DNA from 3 places in the Solibacillus sp. FSL R7-0668 genome. Region 1 is predicted to be linked to each of the others. Evidence: riboswitches for the same ligand, from Rfam matches in the RefSeq annotation. Region 1 holds a riboswitch; each other region holds the start of a gene.

Region 1 (6,603 bases):
AATTATTTGTAATTGTTCCAACGACGCATCCGTTAACCAAACAAACGGAAGTGAAGCTAGAGGATGTACAAAATGAAACATTCATCGCCATTAAAAAGGGAAATTCGTTGCGACAATTAGTTGATGAATTATTTTTAGATGCAGGAATCGAACTGAAAACTGCTTTTGCAGCAGAAGAAATGCATACGGTGGCGGGTTTTGTTGGCGCGGGTATGGGTATTTCACTGATTCCGAATATTAAAGGGCTGGATCATTACAAAGTGAAGCGGCTAAAGGTAGATCCGCCTTGTTATCGTTCGGTAGGCGTTTCATGGGCAAAAAATCGGTATTTGCCACCAGCTGCTGCAGAATTCAAGCAATATTTAGTCGATTATTTTAAGCAAAGAGAAGAGTGATAGCGTGCAAACAAAGCAACAATTTAATGCTTGGCTCAGCAAATATAATATAGATAAGGTGCAATGGCTGGAGCATTATGCATTATCTGAAAAAGGTAATGTGCAATCTATACTGGCGATTGCATTATTATATAAAGCACATCAGCATTTTGAAGAGGCGAGCTTATGGTTACAAAAGGCTGTCGCATTGGAGGATGTGGAGGCGATGTATGAGCTTGGTAATATCTATTTTGAAATAGAAGATGAAACGCATGCATATAGATTGTATGAACAGGCCGCACAGCTAGGACATCCAGATGCAATGAATAATTTAGCAGATATGTATTTGAACGGTGAGGGAACGGTGCTAAATGAACCACTAGCTTTACAGTGGTTTGTCAAGGCGGCTGAACAGGATGTTGTCGAAGCAATGTTTACGCTGGGGATGATGTATGAGCAAGGCTTAGGTGTCGTGGTAGATGAGCAACAGGCATACCATTATTACGAGCAATCTGCAAATGGTGGTGATGTAGAGGGCTTGTATCGGATGGGAATGGTGTATCTTGAAGGGGAGCTTGGGCAGCAACCAAACGTAGCGCGTGCGATTTCATTTTTTGAACAAGCAGCGGAGCAATTTCATATGGATGCGTTGTTCAATCTAGGCTATCTCTATGAGCACGAATTTGGGATGATAGCAAAAGCAATTCATTATTACAAACAAGCCAGTCTTGCTGGAGATATCGAGGCAACAAAGAAATTGATCGATGTTTACGAGCGTACAAACGACGAACAACTTTCTACATGGCAGCAAAGATTAATGCTTCTCCAACAGGCAGAGGAATGACATTATGGCTATAATGTTACGGCCTTTGCTAGACGATGTAAGAGTGAGCAGATTTTAGGTTTCATTTCGTAAAAATTTAGGAACTATAGTAGTATAAAGACTTTGTTAGGGAGGGAAATTTTCATGTTTATGACTACAATTCCGCAATTCTCTTCTCATCAGGATGAGAGCACAATTCGCAGTTTACACCAAGTGTTGGCAGAGCAACGAGAAAATTTAACAACATTATGTACGATTGTGGAATACTTAAAGGGCTTTAGTCAGACGGGACTAGATAGTAACGATGTCATTAAATACAATCAAAAAATTCAAATTATGAGTGAGAAACAAACGAAACGTTATTATACGATTGATCAACTAATTAATACAAATATTTTTCAAATGAAAAAGGGCAAAACGACAGATAATACCGCACTTGTTTATGGAAAAGAGGTCCGAAAGATTGAATCGGGCATCCGTACGTTAAAATTGTTCGTAAATGATGCGATCAATATGCTAGATCCTCAGCAACATTTAGAGAATCGGAGTGAGGAACGTATTCGCTATTTCGAAAAGCGTTCAGCTGCTATTGAGGCGGAAATGAATGCTTTATCAAAACGAATCCAATAGTTCATAGGAGAAGCTTGTCGCCAAAGAGTGTGACAGGCTTTTTTTGATACGAATACATATTCCGTATTTTTCCACCCGTCATTCTGGCTCTTTAGTTACAGATTGCTTTAACAACTTAGTGCGATTCTTTGTTCATAATACTTAGAAATAACTATGTTTTTGTTCATTATCTAGTGCGAAAGCATAAAATATTAAGGAAATGATAAGATAGTATTTCAAAAAATTAACGGTTTCATTATAATGTAATGATTAAATGGAGAAAATTTTATAGCATTCAGTGAATGATAGAGATGAATTATAGATGTAAGAGCAAAGAGGTTAGCTATTGTTTTGGGGGGGAGAAATCATCAAAACGATAGCTAACTCTTTGTTATAAAAGGAAAAGGCGAGGTCGCGGATGTTTTTTAAGAGGGAAAAATACGAAGCACAAGCAGTAGATTTGGGACAAGTACAAGTGAAGTTAGAGGTTGAAGAAAATTCAGAAATAAAAAAGCAACTGCAAATGTTAAATTTAACAGTAGAAGATTTAAAATACTTAAAGATTTTTAAACCGCATGTAGATGAAAATATCGACTCGATTGTCGATACATTTTACAAAAATTTAGGTATGGAACAGAGCTTAGTGACAATTATTAATGATCATAGCTCAGTGGAACGCTTGAAAGTAACATTAAAGCGTCATATTAGTGAAATGTTTGATGGTGTCATCGACTCGGAATATTTCGAAAAACGGAAAAAAATTGCTCGTGTGCATGTTCATATCGGGCTGAAAACGAAATGGTATATCGGTGCGTTTCAAAGTATACTCACAGATTTTATAAGCCTTGTACAACGGCATATTAAACAGGATAGCCAGCGCTACCATACGATCGCAGCGATGTCAAAAATACTAAATTTTGAGCAACAGGTTGTTCTTGAGGAATATGAGCTTGTGATTGATGTTTTGAAGGAGAAATTAGGGCAAGAAAAGCGGGAAGTGAGCAATGCGATTATCGGATCCTCAGCGAACTTAGCCGCAATTTCAGAGCAAACAAATGCGTCCTTCCATCAATTGACTAGCCAATCAGAAGTGATGGTTGCATATGTAAAAAAAGCGATAAACTATTCTGAAATGACAACTGAGCAGGCGCATCAAGGAAAGACTCAAATTCAGCAGCAAGCCGTTAGTATGAAGGCAATTCAACATTCAGTGGAAATCATTTCCGAGGAAATGGACAAGATGGCAGAAATCTCAAAAGAAATGGAATCTACCATGAGCATCGTATCAGATGTTGCCAACCAAACGAATTTATTAGCATTAAATGCGGCGATTGAAGCGGCACGTGCTGGAGAAGCTGGGAAAGGCTTTGCAGTAGTATCAGGAGAGGTACGCAAGCTTTCAGAGCAAACGAAGGAATCTGCAACGAATGTGGCAGCGTTACTGCGTAATACACATATTCGCACAACCAAGCTTCAAGAATCACTAAAAGAAATTAAAGCAGCGGTCAGTAATGGCGAAGAAAGTATGCATGATACAGAAATACAGTTTAATGCCATTGTAGAATCTGTGCAGGCAGCAAAGGCGCAAAACCATTTAGTAGAACAAGAATCGGAGCAAATTGGCGAGGTTATTTTAGAACTAGGCAGTGCGTTTGATGAAGTAACTTACGCAGCCGATGCATTAGCCAATGTTTCGCAGTCCTTAAAAGATTAATCATTAGCGCATGTTAAAGGAATCATTTAGCATGCGCTTTTGCTTTTGTTAAGGAAAATATAGATATTCGCATTGTGTATAACATTTTCGTAAGGATTTACTTTACGTCTAGGCTAAAGCGCCAACTCCTCGGTCATTTCGAACCCTCCTGCAAAAGTGGTGGAGCGTTTACTTTTGCGTCGGGCCCTACAATGCCTGAGGTTCACACGATGTGAGTCATTGGGAGCATGCCACATGGACTTGGCGTTTTGCTCACTCGGAGTTGGAAGGGCGCTTTAGCACTTTTGTTCTTTATATACAAATTTGTAATATCCGTCAGTCCAATTTTTCGTTGGAAAAGCTTATACTTAACACAAGAGGAAGAGTGCGAATGTATAGGAGCGATTAAATGATGAAAACAATAGTAGTGGTAGGCGGCGGAATTACAGGCTTAACAACGATGCATTATTTGAGTAAACTAATGGTCGAACAAAATGTTGAAGCACGATTAGTAGTAGTTGAAAGAAATAACTATTTAGGAGGAAAAATTCATTCAGAACATGAAGGTGGCTTCATTATGGAAACGGGTGCGGATTCCATCGTGGCGCGTCATCCGGGAGTGCTAGAGCTCGTAAAGGAATTAGAATTTGAACAAGAGCTTGTGTACAACGAGACGGGTATTTCATACATTCATACGAATAACGAGCTGCATGCGATTCCAGCGGGCTCGACATTTGGCATTCCGATGAGTGTGGAGTCTTTAATGGCAAGTACGTTAATTTCAGAAGAGGGCAAGCAAAGAGCGCTAGAAGATTTGCAGCTTCCGAATAAAAATTTCACAAAAGAAAGCTCCATTGGCCAATTTTTAGAGTACTTTTTAGGAGAAGAAATTGTACGCAAGCAAATTGCCCCAGTATTAGCAGGTGTCTATTCGGGCGATTTATATCAGCTTAGCTTGAATTCAACATTGCCGTATTTAGTCGATTATAAAAATGAGTATGGTTCGATTATAAAAGGCTTTGAAGCAAATCGGGAGCAATTTGATAAAGCGGCCAATAAAAAATTTATTTCCTTTAAAACCGGTTTATCTGCGTTGATTGATCGCTTAGAGCAAACGCTGACAACCGTAGAGTTCAAGAAGAATACAGCAATACAAGCCGTTCATAAGCGCGGTGAAAAATATGATGTCGTGCTGGATCATGAAACAATTGCAGCGGATGTTGTTGTTCTTGCAACACCTAACCAAACAGTTCGAGCGGTTTTACAAGATCCGGTCATCGATGAGCAACTTGAAAAATTCACCAATGCTTCTGCATTAACGATGTATGTGGGCTTTGATGTGGCAGATAGCGTCCTGCCAGCAGATGGTACCGGCTTTATCGTCTCACACCATTCCGATTTAGTGTGCAATGCTTCTACATGGACAAGCCGTAAATGGAAGCATACATCTGCAGAAGGCAATTTACTTGTCCGTCTTTTCTATAAGAACATTAACCCACGCTACGAGCAATTAGCGGCGATGACGGATGAAGAGCTGACACAAGTGGCACTGGAAGACATCAAGTTAAGTCTTGGGATTGAAGCAGAGCCGACAGTTGTGAAGGTGACTAAATGGATCGACAAAATGCCACGCTATGATTTGGCACATAATGAAGCATTAGGTGTTGTTGTAAGGGAGTTAGCACAGCGCTATCCGAATGTGTTACTAGCTGGCTGTTCATATTTTGGTGTAGGTATTGGGGCATGTATCCAAAATGGTAAAAAAACAGCCGATCAAATCTTATCGAAAATCATCTAATAATTAGAACAACAGCCAATTCGTCAAGATGAAGCGCTTCCAATGTTTGAAGTTTCACTTTATTTGCATAAAGGGTTGACGAGCGTGTGCGATAACGGTATGATTCACTTAATTATTTGAAAAATTCATAAAATTTCTTATCAAGAGAAGTAGAGGGAACTGGCCCGATGAAGCTTCAGCAACCAACAATATGTCAGGTGCTAAATCCAGTTGGCGCATGCCAGAAGATGAGAAGGAAACTAAATTCTTTAAGATAGAAGCCTTCTTTTTATATGAAAAGAAGGCTTTTTCGTATAGCTAATAAACTGAAAATACTGTGAATGATGGAGTGATGGCGATGGGTTTATTACAAGATTTAAAGACGAAGGTATTAACGGCGGATGGGGCAATTGGGACATTATTATATTCATATGGACTGGATTATTGTCATGAGGAAATGAATATTGCCCGTCCTGAAATTATTGAAAAAATTCATGGGGAATACATTGCCGCTGGTGCAGACATTATTCAGACGAATACATATGGTGCCAATGCCATTAAACTAGCTCGCTATGGCTATGAGGGACGTGTGCAGGAATTTAACGAAGCGGCATTAGCGATTGCCAAGCGCGCGGCAGCACCAGGTGGACAATATGTGCTTGCGACAATTGGCGGGATTCGTGGCATTCGCAAAAGCGACGCAACATTAGAAGAAATTTTAGCCGCTTTTCAAGAACAGGTTGAAGTGTTATTAGCGGGTGAACCAGACGGCTTTTTATTAGAAACCTACTATGATTTTGAAGAGTTATCACATAGTGTTCATTTGCTACGTTCTTTAACGGATTTACCGATTATTGCCCAGGTAACGATGCAAGAGGCGGGGATCTTGAAAAATGGTATGTCGTTAAATGAAGCATTGCATGACCTTGAAAGATTGGGTGCAGACATCGTTGGTAGTAACTGTCGCCTTGGCCCTTTCCATACGATTCAAGCATTTGAACGTGTAAATTTACCGGAAAAGGCTTATCTTTCGGCTTATCCCAATGCCTCACTATTAGATGTGGAGGACGGGCGCATTGTCTATGAATCCGAAACCGATTATTTTGCGCGTGCCGCAGTAGAGTTAGTCAATCAAGGGGTACGTTTAATCGGAGGCTGCTGTGGGACAACACCAAAGCATATTGCGGCTGCTAAAAAGCGCTTAGCACAGCTGGCGCCATTAGAGGAAAAGAAGAAAATGCCAGGATGGACAGAATTTGTACGTGTTGCAGAACCGCGAAAATTCGAGCCGCTGCACGAAAAAGTAAAGCGTGAGCGTTCCGTAATT
Region 2 (6,603 bases), 1.7 Mb from region 1:
CGCCTTCTAAGTTTTTATCCTTTTCTTTTAGCAAGCCGATTTTTTTTGCGTAATCATTAAAAACACGTGTCATTGCCGCTTTTGCACCGGTTTCGTGCGTACCACCATCTCGCGTACGTACGTTATTTACGAATGACAAAATCGTTTCAGAATAACCATCGTTAAACTGGAACGCAAATTCAACCTCTATTTCCTGCATATCCCCTTCAACATATTTGACTGGATGCAAGACGTCTTTTTCTTCGTTTAAATAAGCGACAAATGCCTCGATACCGCTTTCATAATGGAAAAACTCGTGCTTTCCTTCACCGCGCTCATCAATCAGCTCAATTTTTAAACCTTTTAATAAAAAGGCTGACTCACGTAAACGCTCAGCTAATGTATCGTAATTATATTTTGTTACTGAAAAAATTGTAGGATCTGGTAGGAAATGAACTAATGTCCCATTTTCTTTCGTTTTTCCGAGAATATCTAACGAAGTAGCAGGTTTTCCTCCGTTTTCAAATCGCTGTTTATAGATTTGTCCTTCACGATGAATCGTTACTTCTAAAAATGTCGACAGGGCATTTACCACGGATGAACCGACACCGTGCAATCCACCACTTGTTTTATAGCCACCCTGACCAAACTTCCCACCGGCATGTAGCACAGTGAAAATAATTTCCGGCGTTGGCTTGCCCATTTTATGCATTCCTGTTGGCATACCACGACCATGGTCACGTACACTAATACTATTATCTTCATGAATTTTCACGATGATATGATTCCCAAATCCAGCAAGCGCTTCATCCACAGCATTATCAACAATCTCATACACTAAGTGGTGAAGACCTCGGCTATCCGTGGAACCAATATACATCCCTGGTCTTTTTCGTACGGCTTCTAAACCCTCTAATACTTGAATGGCATCTTCATTATAAGAAACACCTGTTTGGTTTTTTACCAAATGCAATCCCCTCCAAAAATACAAACAAACGTTCTATTTCTATCTAATCGTACCGCCAAAATCGCACGCTGTCAATGTTATGTGCGATGTTTTATTCGTTGCAAGGATTAATTGTATCATCAAAAATGCCCCTTTAAAAGCATATCCTATAATACTTTTTCGTCAAATGTAACTATTTTCCTGTAAGTTTTATGAGAATCGGTAAATTGGCATAGCTAAATAAAAAGGGTTGTATTCCATTTCAATACGATATATGATCAATTCCGTATTTGCGTTTGAATTTATTTTGATGTCTGTTTTGGCTGATTCTATAGCTTCACCAAAACTCATTTGATAATTCCTCTTTTCTTCTAAATGAAAACGGTGTAGAATATTCAATACATACTATTAGTACCAACTAATAATTCTGAATTTCGAAAGGAGCACAACTCTTGTTTAATGCTTTGATTATTATTTGTGCTTATTTAATCGGTTCCATTCCATCGGCTCTATGGATTGGCAATCTTTTTTACAAAACGGACATTCGCCAGCATGGTAGCGGAAATTTAGGAACGACCAACACATTTCGCGTATTAGGTAAAAAACCGGGTATTGCTGTATTGCTAATCGATATTTTAAAAGGAACGGCTGCAGTCCTATTGCCACTCTTACCCATTTTCGCAGAGAGTACCGTCCATCCGCTTATTTTAGGAATTGTTGCCGTAGCGGGGCATATGTTCCCGATTTTCGCTAAATTCCGTGGCGGTAAAGCGGTCGCAACAAGCGCGGGTGTTATATTAGGCTATAACTTACCATTATTTTTAGTATTATTAGTAGTCTTTTTAATTTCCTTAAAAACAACAAAGATGGTTAGCTTAACATCGATGATTACAGCAACCGCTGCGATGATTTATGTAACTATTTTCTGGATTGTCACAGGAAACTTTGCGTTATTTATTTTAATCTCGTTTTTAGCCGGCTTCATTTTCTACCGTCACCGTGAAAACATAAAACGCATCAAAAATGGGACAGAACCGAAAATTAAAGGCTTTTAAATACCTTGCTAGCATGCTGAGAGTGAAAAAACTTTCAGCATGCTTTTATTATCGTTATAATGGATGTGCACTGGAAGTTTTACGTCAAAAAGAATAATGAGGTGAATCACATGGAAATTAAATTAACAAATGATGCAATTAATTGGTTCAAGCAAGAATTAGAAGCACAATCAGGGGATTATATTCGCTTTTATGCACGCTATGGCGGTTCTTCCCCATTTCACGAAGGGTTTTCACTTGGAATGAATCGCGAACAGCCTCATGAAATTGGGATTGAAACGGTTGTGGAGGACATTCATTTTTATATTGAAAAAACGGATGAGTGGTTTTTTAACGATCATCACCTAATCGTCAATGTCGATACAACGAACGACGAGCTCAGCTACTCCTACGAAAAATAGTTTAAATTTTTCAAATATATTGTAATCCCTGTTTTGGCATATTAACTCGTTATAATATACAAGTCGAACTTTATGAACAACGAGGGATTGCAATTGAATGTAAAACAAGGTTTTTATTGGCGCTGTGTATTTTTTATTACCGGCATTATTATTTTATCGCTTGGTGTCGCATTAACGATTAAAGCACAAGTTCTAGGCGTCGGTTCTTGGGACGTGCTGCACATTGGCCTGCAGAAGAATTTCGGCTTAACCGTAGGAACTTGGTCGATTATTTTAGGCTTAATCATTTTAGCCATTGATGCGCTATTGACGAAGCGTTTACCGAAAATCGGAACGTATTTAGATATGTTTTTGACCGGGATTTTTATCGATATTTTTTTATATATGCTCCCAGATTTACATCATCTCTTTGAACAAACATTAGCATTTATTGTTGGAATTGTTCTATTGGGCTTTGGCTGTGGGATGTATATGGTCGCAAATTTAGGGATTGGCCCACGTGACACATTAATGTTACTGCTTGTTCACCGCCTTGGCTGGACAGTTAACCGTGCACGCACAACAATTGAGGTTACCGTAGCAATCATTGGTTTTTTACTAGGTGGTCCAATTGGTGTAGGTACCGTCTTTATGGCATTGGGCTTAGGACCTGTTGTTCAATGGGCTTTACGATTAAATGAAAAACTATTTTTCCGCGCTTCAGGAACGGAAAGTGCGATTTTATAAGGGATTGTAGGCTTGCTCATAACGCCTTAAACTTATCAACTGAGCTAGTGTGAATGCGGTGTATGACCGAATTCATGCTAGCTTTTTTCCTTTATTTATTACAAATTTGTGTATATTGCCTCCATTGGCACTATTTCCTTTTCGTTTTTAGAAAAAAGGTGCATAGTTTAAGGTGGAGGTGTTTGTAAATGATACATATCGAAAACATTAAGCTCTATCGCAATGAAAAATTAATTTTGGACCGATTAAATTGGCAGGTTGAAAAAAATCAACATTGGGCCATTTTAGGCTTAAACGGCTCTGGCAAAACCACTTTATTAAAGGTCATTAATGGCTATATCTGGCCAAACGAAGGCAAAGTACAAGTATTAGGTGAAACCTATGGCGAGACCTATATTCCGAAACTGCGTCGTCGAATTGGCTGGGTCAGCAATGCGATGATTGATAATTTAAACTGGCAGGATAATGCCATTGAAATTGTGTTAAGTGGCAAATTTGGAGCGTTACGCTTATTTGAGGAAGTGAGTGAAGCCGAAATTGAAGAAGCAGTACGGATTATGAAACAATTTAACTGTGATCACTTAGCGAATAAAACATTCGAGTATTTATCACAAGGCGAACGTCAACGCATTCAGATTTCACGCGCAATTATGGCCAATCCGGACATTCTCATTTTAGATGAACCGTGTGGTGGCTTAGATATCATAGAACGAGAAAATTTACTACAAACAATCGAACAAATTGCAGGTCGTGAAAACTGCCCAACCCTTATCTATGTCACCCATCATGTAGAAGAAATATTGCCCTGTTTCCAGCATGTGCTATTGATGAAAGATGGTAAGGACGCTGCTACTGGTACACGTGAGCAAATTTTAACCGAGCCCGTATTAAGCAACTTCTTTGGTCGTGACGTAAGCTTACAAATCCAACGTGACCGCGCCTGGATAGCGGTAAAATAAGCTTTCAAATAAAAACGCACTCAGACGAATTGAATGAGGTTATACCCACCTCACCTACATTTCATTTCGTCTGAGCTGCGATTCGCTACTTAAATATGAAACTCAATCTGCTCCTCTACATAATGCCAATCATATGGTGTTTCTTGATATACATAATAATTTAGCCAGTTGTAAAATAATAAATGCGAGTGTGCACGCCAAACATTTTTCGGCGCTTGCTGTGGGTCATTATTTGGGAAGTAATTGACCGGAATCTCTGTATTTTCTGGATCTTTTTCCATGTCACGGAAATATTCATCCGATAACGTCGTCGCATCGTATTCCAGATGCCCCGTGATCATAATATGCTTATTATTTTTAGATTGCGCAATAAAGACCCCCGCATCGTCTGAATAGCTGAGTAAACGTAAATCAGGATGCGCTCTTACTTCTTCAATCGATACAGATGTATGGCGCGAATGCGGTGCGACATATTCATCGCTAAAGCCTCGCACTAAATCTACGGTTAGATCCGTAATCACATGCGAATAAATGCCCGAGCATTTTTTCGGAAGCTCAAACTTACCAATGCCAAAGTGGTGGTATAACGCCGCCTGTGCGCCCCAACAAATATGCATGATGGATGTAACGTTTTTATCAGCCCAATCCATTACCTGTGTAATTTCCTGCCAATAGCCCACTTCTTCAAATTCCATCTTTTCCACTGGTGCCCCTGTGATGATTAAACCATCATAACGACGATGCTTCACCTCATCAAAGGTTTGATAAAATGTATCTAAATGTGATTTTGATACATTTTTCGATTCATAGGTAGCCGTATTTAAAAAGGTAACATTCACTTGCAGTGGCGTATTACCTAGTAAACGTAATAACTGTAGCTCCGTTTTTTCTTTCTCAGGCATTAAGTTAAACACCAAAATATTTAATGGTCGGATTTGTTGTGTTTTCGCGCGGTCCTCTTCCATCACGAAAATTTTCTCTTGTCTTAATAGCTCGCCAGCCGGTAAACTTTTTGGAATATTAATTGGCATCGCTTGTTCCCCCTCAATTTTTGTACATTTTATACAAATCAAAAAGCCTCTCATTTCCAGCGTAAACAGAAATGAGAGGCTTTTAAACCGAACTTATCTGCCAAGGGAAGTCCCCTTGCTGGAATTAGCACCTTTCTAACCATGTTAGAGGTTGCTGAAACATCAACGGGCCAAGTCCCTCCGCTTCTCTTGATAAGACTATTAAATTGTCATAAGTGTACCATGTTAGGCTAATTTTCGCAATAATTCTAATAAAAAATTTTTTTGAGCTATGCTTATTTACAACCAAATAAATTTCATTACAAATCCAGCTGTAATTCCTAATATGATGCTTAACATCGTACCTATTAAATAATATTCAGAAAAACTTTTATCATCAAATTGTTTGAATCTCGTTAAGGCTTTCATTGCGATTAAAAATCCAATACTAGATAAATTGTTGGATACACAAAGTATTAATATTAAATTTCTTTCTAAGATACCTATCCACATCCCAGCTTTTGGGGGTGAGTCACTAATTAAAGATATTTTTTTATTCAATTTTACATCATCTTCTATTTTAGTTACATATTGATCTAATTGTTTTTCAATATCTTTTTCATTAAAACCATCGTATTTCAAGTTTGTATTGCTCGAAGTAAACTTTCCTTCAACTGTTGTTTCTATGATTTTGTTTGTTGGTCTAAATTCTGTTAACATTTTCCCGATAAGGTGTCCAGAAAAATATGAATTTATTAACAAAATAATCAAAGTAATAATAATCTTTGATTGAAAATTCAAATCTAAAGGTTGACCTGAAGCAATAGAGTTAAATAATTTGCTTAGTTTACTTTCAAAATCGTCAAATAGAACAATAGTGAATATAACAATGCTAACAATATGAATGATTTGGTCTACGATATACAATAATGTTAGTCTCATTGAAATTTGATACTTACTAATATCCGTACGCTTTTCAATATGGTCATTTAACTTTTCTTTTGTTAAATCCGTTAATAGGTGGATTAAACAAATAATAAAAATATAAACTACCAGTAGGACATCATATTCAATTAAACCTAATATAATACTCATTATCGTTAGCATTACATATGTTAATAAATGTATCGCTACATGTTGAAAGACTGCTGCAGGTCCTTCCTTCTTTTTGGCTACCATTTCACTCGATTGAAATGGATAATCCGCTATAAAATGTCCTAATATAAATAGTAAAATTAACATTATTTATATCCCTGTCCCAATCGGAATTGCTCAATATTTCTTCTTAATTCCAGCTCGAATTTCTTCTGTTTTTCTTGTATTTTATTTTCAGGATTTAATTGTATTTCTTTTGAATTTAATAAGTCATATAAAGATTCAGAAGCATCTAATATTAAATCTGTTTTCCCCACAGTAAAATGCTCCCAAACTGTAGAAGTTGATTTATTTAATGTAAGTGCAACTTCCTTTTGTGAGCGTAAAAGACTATATAGACCTAAAATCTCTCTTTGCTTCGTTGTTTGCTTT
Region 3 (6,603 bases), 3.2 Mb from region 1:
TGTTTTAATCCCGATATTCCAAATCGAAACAGCCTGTGCTGCGGTAATGACTAATAATGCGGCAAGCTTACTTTCCTTAGTTAAACCAAATGCCGCGACAATTCCTAATAAAATCGGTACAACTGCACCCGCTCGAGCTGTTGCACTTGGTACAACGAATGCTAAAACGATTGCGACTAAAATCGCACCAAATACTAATGCATTTGTTTTTGTTCCAACTAATGATAATACCCAAAGTGCGATTCGTTTATGTAAATTAGTAATTTGCATCGCAGCTGCTAAAAAGAGCGCCATCCCAACAAGTGCGACCGCCGAGCTACTAAAACCACCTAATGCTAATTTTAGTGCACTGCTTGTCCCCATTTGAACAGATGGATCTTCCATACTTGGTGCCAAACCAAGGAGCACAGCGATTAATGCTAAAATCATGGCTGAGCTAACCGGGTATGCTACCGCTTCAGTTACCCATAAAATAACGGCAAATGCTAAAATCGCTAAGGCTCGTTGACCAGCAACAGGTAAATCACCGTCATTTGGTAAGAGCGTAATCGTAATGAGTGCGGCAAATGCAAGTAAAATCCAAAGCGGCTTTAAATTACGTTTTTGTTCAGTGGAACTTGAATTTTTTTCACTGATTGCTGCCATTATAATAGCCTCCTTTTCACTCTATAAAGTTTTGTTTTGTATAATAATTTGGGTGAAGACATTTTCTAGAGATAAAGATATGACAAGATGACTTGTATAAGTATCAATGTGTTATCTCAACAAAGATATGTAAAATAAAGTATTTGTCATTGTTTATTATAGCAATAAATGGAGATTCCTGATGTTAATATTTAGTGAATTTTATTGTTTTAAAATAAATAAATTACTAGCTAGATTAAAGGAGAAAGATAGAAATATTTAAGTTAAAATAGAAAAATATGCGTTTTTTACTTGGTTGGATTGAGTGTTCAGAAAAAGAGAAAAAATAAATTTCAGAAAATTTATGAATTTCATATTGACGAATGGAAATGTTCTGTTTTATACTGTGAAACAACGATGGAACATAAATCACATATCTCTTATCAAGAGCGGCTGAGGGAATAGGCCCTATGAAAGCCCAGCAACCAGTGAGTGATGAACTGACTAAGGTGCTACGTCCTACAAAATGAACAATCATTTTGGCAGATAAGAGGAGGTTAACTTGCTCATATGCGGGGGACGCTCTTCTTAACTGAAGAGGGTCTCCCTTTTTTCATTTAAAAATGGACCCTCCTCAAAATAACACCGATTTCACCATCGATTAATTTTAGGAGGCAATATAATGACAAACTTACGACCAGAAACATTATTACTACATGGAGGTCAAAAGCCAGATCCAGTAACAGGTGCGATTGCTGTCCCGATTTACCGCTCGACGGCTTATGCATTTAAGGACACTGCTCATGCGCAACGTCTTTTTGCATTAGAAGAGCCGGGGAATATTTATTCACGCATTATGAACCCAACTGTAGGTGCTTTTGAAGAGCGCGTGGCGTTATTAGAAGGCGGAACAGCGGCAGTAGCACTTTCATCTGGTGCAGCGGCAGTAGCGTTTTCAATCTTAAACTTAGCGGGCGCGGGCGATGAAATCGTGGCAGCGGGTTCACTTTATGGTGGTACGTATAATTTATTTGCGACAACATTACCTCGCTACGGTATTACAGTGAAATTTGTGGATGAATCCGATCCAGAAAACTTCCGTGCAGCGATTACTGACAAGACAAAAGCAGTATACGCAGAAATTATTGGTAACCCGAGCTTAAAGGTATTAGATATTGAAGCGGTAGCAAATATCGCGCATGATAACGGTCTACCATTATTAATCGATAGCACATTTGCTTCGCCATATGGTAGTAACCCAATTGAGTTTGGCGCGGATGTTGTCATTCACTCTGCAACAAAATGGATTGGCGGTCACGGTACTACAATTGGTGGTGTCGTAGTAGATGCCGGTAAATTTGATTGGACACAGGGCAAGCACCCAGGCTATACAGAGCCAGACGCTTCTTATCACGGAATTCGTTATGGAATTGACACTCGTGCTGCAGCATTTGCCACAAAGCTTCGTGTACAATTACTACGCGATTTTGGTCCGACTTTATCAGCAGACGCAGCATTTAACTTCTTACAAGGGCTAGAAACGCTTCATTTGCGTATTGTCCGTCATAATGAAAACACACAAAAAGTAGCCGAGTATTTAAAAAACCACCCATTCGTGGAATACGTCAACTACAATGGCTTTGAAGATTTTGCTACACATGACTTAGCGAAAAAGTATTTAAAAAATGGCTTCGGCTCAATCATTACATTCGGTATTAAAGGTGGACGTGAAGCAGGGCGTCAAGTCATTGATAATGTGCAATTATTCTCACACGTAGCAAACGTAGGGGATGCGCGTTCGTTAATTATTCACCCAGCAAGTACAACACACCAACAGCTATCTGTGGAAGAATTGAAAATTGCAGGCGTATCAGAGGAGCTCATTCGCTTATCGATCGGCCTAGAAGCAGCAGAAGATATTATTGCAGATTTAGAACAAGCATTAGCTAAGGTAGCAACAGCTATAAACGCTTAATATAATAGAAGAAACTCGCTTGTAAGTTCCCATTCGAAATACAAGCGAATTTTCTAATAATTAATCCCTAGTATTTTAATGAGTTTTATTGACAACCTTAAAACCAAGTAATACAATAGGAATATAAGTTGATATTCACAAATAAACGAAAAGGAGTTGTTCAACATGGGAAAAGTTTATAGCGCACAAAACGTTGCTGCTTACATCATCTATGAATTAAATGAAGAAAAGGAATTCGTGAACGCTTGTTCAATCCAACAAATTTTGGCGGATGTGAATGCGATGTGGCACAGCGTTTTTGGACACCATGCTTTCTCAGAAACAACTCATGATTTTCTCAAATTTGGCTACACGGTACAAGAAGTAGCAGATGAATATAAAGAGCATGGTACAGCACATATTTTAGAACCTGCAAAAGAATGGTTTTTAAAATATGGTGAATTTCAATTAGTGCAACGCCCATACGCAGTGCCTAATTTTTCAGTGAAAGAAGAAATTGTGATGCATAAAATTTTAACTGCCTACCGTTTACGTACCTATAATTTAGTAAATGTGGCCGTTTGAAATATTTCTCAAGCACTGGTAAGTCCCCCTTGCCGGTGCTTTTTGCTATTTTATAATAAGATTTGAATGATTAATGACTTTTTACAGAAAACAAATGTCTTTCTAGGAGAGATTTTTCTTGTTTTCGTGTATTATATAGGATAGAATTTTCTTTAAGATAAATTATTTGAATTATTTATTAATTTCTCGGACGCAATTACGCCGAGGTGAAATTGAATATCGTTTGTTTTTTGAATTTGGAGGAGAAAGGCATGGCAACAATCAAGGCAGCCATTTTAGGATTTGGCACAGTAGGTCAGGGGATTTACCATATTTTAAATGAGAAGAGGCAGGAGCTCCGCGAAAAGTTAGGCGTTGAGCTAGAGGTCGCAAAGATTTTGGTAACAGATGCGAGCCGTGAGCGTGTACCGGGCACAAAGCATTTAATGACAGAGTCAATGGACGAGGTTTTAGCAGAGAAGGGCCTACAAGTCGTGTTTGAGGCGATCGTCAATGAAGAGCCAGCATTTGGCTATTTAAAACGTGCGGTGGAAGCAAAATGCCACGTGATAACAGCAAACAAAGTAATGTTTGCGAAGCGTGGAGAAGAATTAGAGGCTTTAGCAAAGGCAAACGGTGTGTTCGTAGGGTTCGAAGCATCCGTAGCTGGCGGTGTGCCGATCATTAAAACAATGAAAAATATTTTACTTGTTAATGATGTGAGTCGCGTACAAGGTATTTTAAACGGAACGACAAATTATATTCTTACAAAAATGCGTGCAGAGGGCTGGAGCTTTGAGCAGGCATTACAGGAGGCACAGCGCTTAGGCTATGCAGAGGCGGACCCATTCAATGATGTGTCAGGTCAGGATGCCTTTAAAAAATTGATGATTTTATCGAGCCTAGCATTTGGTGAGCAGCCAAATTGGTCAGATGTAGAAGTCATTGGAATTGATACAATTTCTTCAGAGCAAGTGGCAGACGCAACGGCAAAAGGCTTACGCTATCGCCATGTTGCTGAAGTAGAAAAGTTAACAGATGGCACAATTCAAGCAAAAGTTGCACCATTATTAGTGGATAAAGATCATCCGCTTTATCCGGTTGATGATGTGTTCAATGCGGTTGCGATGGAAACAAATTATATCGGGACACTGTCGATTACGGGACCGGGTGCAGGAATGTATCCAACAGCGAGTGTGATGGTAGAGGACTACGCAGAAATCATCGGAAAGCGTGCGGGATTTACAGTGACAATCTAAAAAACAAGCGAACTCAATAGGTTGAGTTCGCTTTTTTCATGTTTTTTTATTAATCCTCGTCCTTCACGTCCATATCCTCAGGAATCGGTGTGTTGCGCCAGATTTCGATTTCCTCTTTAATGCGTTCTAATTGTTCGTGGTAGGTGTCAAACTGCGCGCTATTAATTAAAAAGCTCTCCCCATCATGAACAGCTTTAATACGCCCCTCATAAATGTATTTTATAATTTGATGCTCGGGCATACCGATATCCTTAGCTGTTTCTTCAATTGATTTAAACATGTGATGGTCTCCTCCTTTTAATTGTTGTTAGTATTCATTATAATCGCATTTAAAGTAAACTGCATCTCGATATGTAATGGCAAATGAATAGAAATCTTCAGAATTTCTTAAGAATTTCCATAGCCAGTTATTAAGAACTGTAACTTATTATAAAACTATAAGAAAAAGTAGTGAGGTGAGCTTGATGAGTCAGCTGACAGTGTTAGTAACGGATGATGATAAAGACATTCGTGATGGTATTGAAATTTATTTGAAAAATGAAGGGTATCATGTATTGAAAGCAGCGGATGGGCTTGAAGCGATCGAGCTGTTAGAGAAAAACGAAGTACATTTAATTATTTTAGATATTATGATGCCGAAAATGGACGGCATTACGGCAACCTTTAAAATTCGAGCAGAGCGCAATATTCCCATTATTATGCTGAGTGCAAAGGCCGAGCAAACGGACAAGATTCATGGCCTTTCTGTTGGGGCGGATGATTATATTACAAAACCATTCCACCCATTAGAGCTGATGGCACGCGTCAAATCGCAGTTGCGCCGCTATGTCAATTTGGGGAATTTTGGGGATGCAGCGCAAGTGGATGGGCTAGAGCTTGATGTAGCTGCGCGTGAAGTACGGGTGGACGGTGAGCCTGTGAAATTAACGCCAACCGAATATAAAATTACCGAGCTGTTACTAAAAAATGCTGGACGTGTCTTTTCCATCGGTGAGATTTACGAGCTTGTGTGGAATGAGCCAGCGTATAATGCCGAAAATATTGTGGCTGTCCATATCCGAAAAATCCGAGAAAAAATTGAAGCCGATCCGAAAAATCCACGCTATTTAAAAGTTGTGTGGGGCTTAGGTTATAAAATTGAAAAATAAAGCATTGTCTTGGATTGGTGGCATCGCGGCAGTGGTTGGTGTGTATTATCTCGGCACGTATTTTATGGATTATTTAACAGAACGCTTCGTCCCCTTAGTGAAGCAATTTCTATACTTTTTATAAGGAGGAATGGTAAATGAAAAACAAAAAAACCCATCTCCAACTTTTTCTTATGTTTGTTGTGGTGTTTGCGATTATGGTTGTCTTCGTACAAGGGAATCGCTATTTTGGAAAAAACTATTTCGAGTCCAATTCATTCGATTCGGAAGCAGAGCAATTTGCGTTAGCTGTTGCGCGCTATGAAATAAACCCGTTAACAAAAGAAGATTTTTCGGAGGTTTTAGAGGTAACAAAAGATGAAATCCAGCGTTATCGTTTGTATTACGGTACTTTAGCAGAGCAAATTCAAAATATTAAAGACCAATATGCGGATGATATTAATAACGCACAGGATGAGGATGTACTACAGGCATTAAAAAATGAACGTGACGCAAAGGTGGCAGATATTCAAAAAAACTTTGCAGATGATGCCTATGTAGCGGATAAAATTAAAGTCATAAAAGAAAATGTCGTCAATGAAATTTTAGAAGACGAAAAGCAAAAGGAACAGGCATTCTTTGCTGAGAACAAGCAATTTGCCTATGAGTTAAAGGATAATCAATCTGAGTTAACATTCAAAAAAGGGGATGTTAATGCCGCAAAAGTCTTTGAGGAATCCATTAACAATAATGATTTCGGTACACATACGAAATCGGTTAATTTATACGAATATGAGCAAGCCGGTTATTTAGATAAAACGTATACCATTGAAAAAGACTATTCGACCATTTCAGGGACGGTGACGATTCCTAAATCCATGCTGTCAAAAACAGAATTTGGTCATGATTTGCAGGCATTTACAACGGCGAAATATATTTACTATAGCTTTATCCTTGCAGGTATTGTGAGTTTGATCCTGTTACTAAAGGTTTTTCCATTCCGTCCAGAAGAAATGAACATTCAGAGTATGCTACGCGATGAAATAAATCGCTTACCAATCGATCTAAATGCATT

The links. A riboswitch is a leader RNA that binds a small molecule or an ion and turns the genes downstream of it on or off. The one in region 1 is predicted to bind S-adenosylmethionine.
Region 2: linked by a shared signal. The riboswitch ahead of metA (homoserine O-acetyltransferase MetA) and the one ahead of MKX47_RS17775 (bifunctional homocysteine S-methyltransferase/methylenetetrahydrofolate reductase) in region 1 are both predicted to bind S-adenosylmethionine.
Region 3: linked by a shared signal. The riboswitch ahead of MKX47_RS01715 (O-acetylhomoserine aminocarboxypropyltransferase/cysteine synthase family protein) and the one ahead of MKX47_RS17775 (bifunctional homocysteine S-methyltransferase/methylenetetrahydrofolate reductase) in region 1 are both predicted to bind S-adenosylmethionine.

The regions. Positions count from the first base shown of each region.
Region 1 covers NZ_JBBOUU010000001.1:3,571,024-3,577,626, reverse strand. The annotation lists gene MKX47_RS17800 (LysR family transcriptional regulator) at 1-395, shown strand, start outside; gene MKX47_RS17795 (tetratricopeptide repeat protein) at 400-1,218, shown strand; gene MKX47_RS17790 (chemotaxis protein) at 1,342-1,827, shown strand; gene MKX47_RS17785 (globin-coupled sensor protein) at 2,225-3,520, shown strand; gene hemG (protoporphyrinogen oxidase) at 3,912-5,297, shown strand; SAM riboswitch class I at 5,432-5,531, shown strand; gene MKX47_RS17775 (bifunctional homocysteine S-methyltransferase/methylenetetrahydrofolate reductase) at 5,635-6,603, shown strand, end outside.
Region 2 covers NZ_JBBOUU010000001.1:1,857,102-1,863,704, reverse strand. The annotation lists gene parE (DNA topoisomerase IV subunit B) at 1-946, opposite strand, end outside; gene MKX47_RS09035 (hypothetical protein) at 1,136-1,276, opposite strand; gene plsY (glycerol-3-phosphate 1-O-acyltransferase PlsY) at 1,378-1,980, shown strand; gene MKX47_RS09025 (HesB/YadR/YfhF family protein) at 2,091-2,381, shown strand; gene MKX47_RS09020 (YczE/YyaS/YitT family protein) at 2,475-3,107, shown strand; gene MKX47_RS09015 (ABC transporter ATP-binding protein) at 3,296-4,066, shown strand; gene metA (homoserine O-acetyltransferase MetA) at 4,156-5,097, opposite strand; SAM riboswitch class I at 5,188-5,296, opposite strand; gene MKX47_RS09005 (DUF3307 domain-containing protein) at 5,377-6,318, opposite strand; gene MKX47_RS09000 (hypothetical protein) at 6,318-6,603, opposite strand, start outside.
Region 3 covers NZ_JBBOUU010000001.1:345,691-352,293, forward strand. The annotation lists gene MKX47_RS01710 (DASS family sodium-coupled anion symporter) at 1-645, opposite strand, end outside; SAM riboswitch class I at 1,062-1,177, shown strand; gene MKX47_RS01715 (O-acetylhomoserine aminocarboxypropyltransferase/cysteine synthase family protein) at 1,307-2,599, shown strand; gene MKX47_RS01720 (hypothetical protein) at 2,765-3,163, shown strand; gene MKX47_RS01725 (homoserine dehydrogenase) at 3,415-4,401, shown strand; gene MKX47_RS01730 (DNA-binding protein) at 4,451-4,681, opposite strand; gene MKX47_RS01735 (response regulator transcription factor) at 4,866-5,549, shown strand; gene MKX47_RS01740 (hypothetical protein) at 5,539-5,673, shown strand; gene MKX47_RS01745 (HAMP domain-containing sensor histidine kinase) at 5,687-6,603, shown strand, end outside.